2 regions of the Ornithinibacillus sp. 4-3 genome follow, and region 2 is predicted to be linked to the other one. Evidence: a T-box and tRNA genes for the amino acid it is inferred to sense, from the RefSeq annotation. Region 2 holds a T-box; the other holds one or more tRNA genes.
The links. The T-box of region 2 lies ahead of thrS (threonine--tRNA ligase). A T-box ahead of a tRNA ligase gene usually reads a tRNA of that ligase, here a tRNA-Thr.
Positions count from the first base shown of each region.

Region 1: it has a tRNA-Thr gene. The T-box ahead of thrS (threonine--tRNA ligase) is inferred to sense a tRNA for this amino acid. The anticodon was not compared.

Region 1 is NZ_CP162599.1:318,401-320,875, forward strand. It holds gene fabI (enoyl-ACP reductase FabI) at 1-572, opposite strand, end outside; gene AB4Y30_RS01690 (DUF1540 domain-containing protein) at 711-866, shown strand; tRNA gene AB4Y30_RS01695 (tRNA-Glu) at 1,020-1,091, shown strand; tRNA gene AB4Y30_RS01700 (tRNA-Thr) at 1,126-1,201, shown strand; tRNA gene AB4Y30_RS01705 (tRNA-Tyr) at 1,250-1,331, shown strand; tRNA gene AB4Y30_RS01710 (tRNA-Gln) at 1,359-1,433, shown strand; tRNA gene AB4Y30_RS01715 (tRNA-Lys) at 1,541-1,613, shown strand; gene AB4Y30_RS01720 (hydroxymethylglutaryl-CoA reductase, degradative) at 2,126-2,475, shown strand, end outside.
Region 2 is NZ_CP162599.1:2,251,931-2,254,405, reverse strand. It holds gene AB4Y30_RS11080 (hypothetical protein) at 186-962, shown strand; T-box leader at 1,182-1,417, shown strand; gene thrS (threonine--tRNA ligase) at 1,514-2,475, shown strand, end outside.

The DNA.
Region 1 (2,475 bases), 1.8 Mb from region 2:
GCAGAAATAGCATTTACGCGGATTCCATCTTTTCCTACATCTTCAGCTAAGTATCTTACACTTGCTTCAAGGGAAGCTTTAGCTACTCCCATCACGTTGTAATTTTTCACAACGCGTTCAGCTCCTATGTAAGACTGTGTTACGATGCTTCCGCCTTCAGTCATTAGTTTTCTAGCTTCTCTTGTAACTGCAACGAGTGAATATGAACTAATATTCTGAGCTAATAAAAAGCCATCACGTGATGTATCAGCAAATGTGCCTTTTAAATCATCACGGCTTGCAAAAGCTACAGAATGAACTACACCATGAATAATTCCTACTTTCTCTTTAATTTCAGAGAAAGCTTCAACTATACTTTCATCACTAGCTACATCACATGAAACTACGAGCTTAGGTGTGATGCTATTATCTTCTAATAATTTTATTAATTTTTGTTGCGAACGTTCTTGTCTATTTGTGAAAATTAAGTTAGCACCTGCTTGATGCAGAGACTTCGTAATCCCCCAGGCAATGCTTCGCTCATTAGCAACACCCATAACAACTATATTCTTTCCTTGTAATAAACCTGACACTTGAGCACCTCCAAGATAAATATGTATAACATTATATCTTATTTGAAAGAATTTCGCGATGCTCTACTTTATTACTCTTAGCCTAATGTATGGATGATATGTATTTCGTTCATAATAAGTAATGAGGAGGTGATGGGTTTGGCACAGGATGTTCTTTGTGCAGTTTCAAGTTGCTTCTTCTGGGAAAATGGGAATAAATGTGGTGCAGATTCTATTTATGTAGTTAGTCAGCTTGGGAATGAAGCTTCTCATAGCTCAGAAACAGATTGTAAGACATTTGTTCCTAAATCATAAGTTAAAACAGGCGTCTCTAGCTTAAAAAAGTGTGGAGACGCCGCTTTATGAGTATATGTAAAAAAACGTAAAAAAATTACTAGAAAATAGAAATATTCTCTTTACAAAACAGTTGAAGCTATATATAATAAATTTTGTTGGCTTTTTATACATGGCCCGTTGGTCAAGCGGTTAAGACACCGCCCTTTCACGGCGGTAACACGGGTTCGAATCCCGTACGGGTCATAACCATTATACTTATTTTTTAATAAGTATATGTGCCGGTCTAGCTCAATTGGTAGAGCAACTGACTTGTAATCAGTAGGTTGGGGGTTCAAGTCCTCTGGCCGGCACCATTTTTTTTATTTTAAATTGAATAAAATGAAAAATGTGGTTAATAATACGGAGGGGTAGCGAAGTGGCTAAACGCGGCGGACTGTAAATCCGCTCCCATCGGGTTCGGCAGTTCGAATCTGCCCCCCTCCATACTTTATATTATATTTTTTTCACAGTTGGGCTATAGCCAAGCGGTAAGGCAACGGGTTTTGGTCCCGTCACTCCAAGGTTCGAATCCTTGTAGCCCAGCCATTTTTATGTCTATTTTTAAGTGAAGTATATATTTTTTGCATAAACAATCTAATGTAAGGTCTGTTTAGATGAACGCTGGATATCATGAAAGTAAGATTAACAAAAATGAGCCATTAGCTCAGTTGGTAGAGCATCTGGCTTTTAACCAGAGAGTCGAAGGTTCGAGTCCTTCATGGCTCACTACATTTTTTAACAAAGAAGCACGACAAAAAGGATACTCTAGTATCACCGTTGTTCAAAGGTTATGATTGTAATCTATGTTAATGGTGTATAGCTAAGTCAAACCTTAGCCTTTATTGGCTGGGCTTGTCAAGTTTTCTTTAGATATGAATATGGAAAAAATGGTAAGCAAGGTGACTCTAGTAGGAGATAGCCTTGTTTATTTGCATTTTAGGTCATTCTTTTACATAATAGAAGCAGTAATTTTATTTCATTTTCTTTGAATTTAAAATGAAGAATTATGTTTACTGTTTCTAAAGGGAGATACAAATTTATAGTCATACTAAAGGCGAATCCTTGATATTAACTAGTATGGCACTTTGCAGAGAATGAATTCGTGTAAAAATAACTAGCTCTCTAGTGGATTATATGGAACTACGTATACATCATCCATTCTGAGACACGACAAATAAATGCTTAATTATAAGAATAACTTTAATTGATCTATCTGAAAATATAAAGGATGCGATACCATGACAACTTCTAGAATTCCTGGTTTTTATAAAATGTCTATTGATGAACGTAGAGAGCTTATTGCTCAATTGCATTCTTTTTCTGAAGAGGATGTTAAGGAGTTAGCTTCTAGAGAGACATTAGCTGTTGAGACAGCAGATAAGATGATTGAGAATGTCATTGGAACTTATCCGCTTCCACTTGGACTAGGACTTAACTTCCTCATTAATGATAAAGAATATGCAATTCCTATGGCTGTAGAGGAACCATCTATTGTTGCATCGGCAAGTTATATTGCAAAAATTGTCCGTGACGCTGGAGGTTTTCAGACAGAGGCGACAGACAGAGTGATGATTGGGCAAATTCAAGT
Region 2 (2,475 bases):
AATCATAACTAATCAGTTTAATTTACTTAAATTCAAACTTGTTCTTTTCTCGAAATCAAATGAAAAAGTTAGTAACGTATTTCTTTTTAAAATCTATAATATAGTGGGAGCTAATCGCTCAACTAACGTATTGCTAAGGTGTTTATAAACTACAATATGACTGTAAAGGGAAAGGGAGCGGTGATATGCAAAATAATACAATAGAACCTTTTGCGCAGAGTGTAAGGTTTAAGGCTATCGTACTAATTTTATTTTTCATCCCGCCTTATTCACAGCTTCCATATGAAACGATTGAAACAACAGAAGTAATTGGACATATTATGAGTCAGCCACTTATCACAAATATAAACTTTTTTCTACCGATCGCAAAGCTATTATTATTATTTGCAGCAGCTATTATTTTTGTAAACCCGCGACGATTCACACGTTTGTTTTTAGGATATTATTCGTTTATTTTAATTATCGTTGGAGTATTTCAAAATATGTCTTTTACGGAGGAATATGGATTTGTTTGGTTAATCGGTAACACTATAATCATTTTAATAGCTGCAACTGCTTGTATGTATGATGTAATTAAACAAAAAACGGTATTTAATCGAGATAGTTTTGAGATTAAAAGATTATGGGTACTAGCACCAATGCTCTTGGCAATTTTAATGCCTTATGCGGTGAATGAACAAAATATAGCTGTACCTTCATTTGAACTATCAATGCTTATGAATGAGGCTGGAGTAACTTATTATATGATTACGCCTGTAATAATTGGAGTAATGTTACTCTTCTCAAAAGACATGCACATACCTACACTTTCTATTGTTTCCTTTACCGGATTAGTGATTGGGATAATGAACATATTGACGTGGTGTGGTTTTCAAACTCCAAATTGGTGGATGGGTGTACTACATTTACCTTTAGTTATTTTGTCATTTTATGGTTTGATTTTATGTAGAATTCGTCAATAGCTATTAGGCTTATTTTTCAAACAGATTGACTAGAAGCTGACAGGGATAGTCTTCCTAGGGGAGTGTATAAGAATAGTATCAGGTTGCTATTCCTGTAATAACGAATTATTTGTCAGGTGATAAGACGATTCTTGAAGTATTTTTATAAAACATGTAAAATTATAGTTGCATTTTATAATAAAAGGGATATAATATTCTGTATCAAAAGAATCATATATATTAAAAGTGATGAAAAGGACATGATTTTTGTATCTGTATTTATCAGAGAAGGAAGTCTTTGGCTGTGAGCTTCCCATTTACGTACAAGAATTACCACCTTTGAACTCTTCTATTGAAATGATAGTAGGTAGAAGCGCCAACTCTGCGTTAAGAATGAATGAAGCCATGAGGCATCTATTATGATGTTTTAGGGAAATTAGGGTGGAACCACGAATGAAATATAACTCGTCCCTATGCAATATTAACTTGCATAGTCGGACGAGTTTTTTGCTTTTTTAAAAAATAAATGTAGCTAAGTTAAACTACATACAAAAAAGGGGTAGTGTAAACAAATGAGCCAAATTACAATTGTTTTTCCAGATGGAGCAGCAAAGGAGTTTCCTCAAGGTACTACAGGTGAAGAAATCGCAGGATCTATTTCTTCAGGCTTGAAGAAGCAAGCATTAGCAATTAAATTAGACGGTAATCTTGTAGATTTAAAGCGTGAATTAACAGAAGGTGGAAAAATCGAAATTATTACATCCAAATCACCTGAAGGTATTGATATTATGCGCCATTCTACTGCACATCTTCTAGCTCAGGCAATTAAGCGTTTATATAAGGATGTTAGCTTCGGTGTTGGTCCAACTATTGAAGAAGGGTTCTATTATGATATTGATTTAGATCAATCTATTACACCTGAAGACCTTCCGAAAATTGAAAAAGAAATGAAACGTATTGTCGATGAAAATCTAGAGATTAAGCGCATAGAAGTTTCTCGTGAAGAAGCAATTCGTATGTTTAAGGAAATTGGAGACGACTTAAAGCTTGAATTAATTGAGGCGATTCCAGAGGATGAGCAAGTGACTATTTATCAACAGGGAGAGTTCTTTGATTTATGTCGTGGAGTTCATGTTCCATCTACAAGTAAAATTAAAGCATTTAAATTATTAAGTATTTCTGGCGCATATTGGCGTGGAGATAGCAATAACAAACAATTGCAACGTATATATGGTACTGCTTTTGAAAAGCAAAGCCAATTAGAGGAGTATTTACAGATTTTAGAAGATCGTAAAGAACGCGATCATCGTAAGCTTGGCAAGGAGCTTGAAATCTTTACAATTAATCAAAAGGTAGGGCAAGGTTTACCAATATGGTTACCAAAAGGTGCTACAATTCGTCGTCAGATTGAACGTTATATCGTTGACCTAGAGGAAAGATTAGGCTATAGCCATGTGTATACACCTGTTTTAGCTAATGTTGATTTATACAAAACAAGCGGGCATTTAGATCATTATGAAGATGATATGTTCCC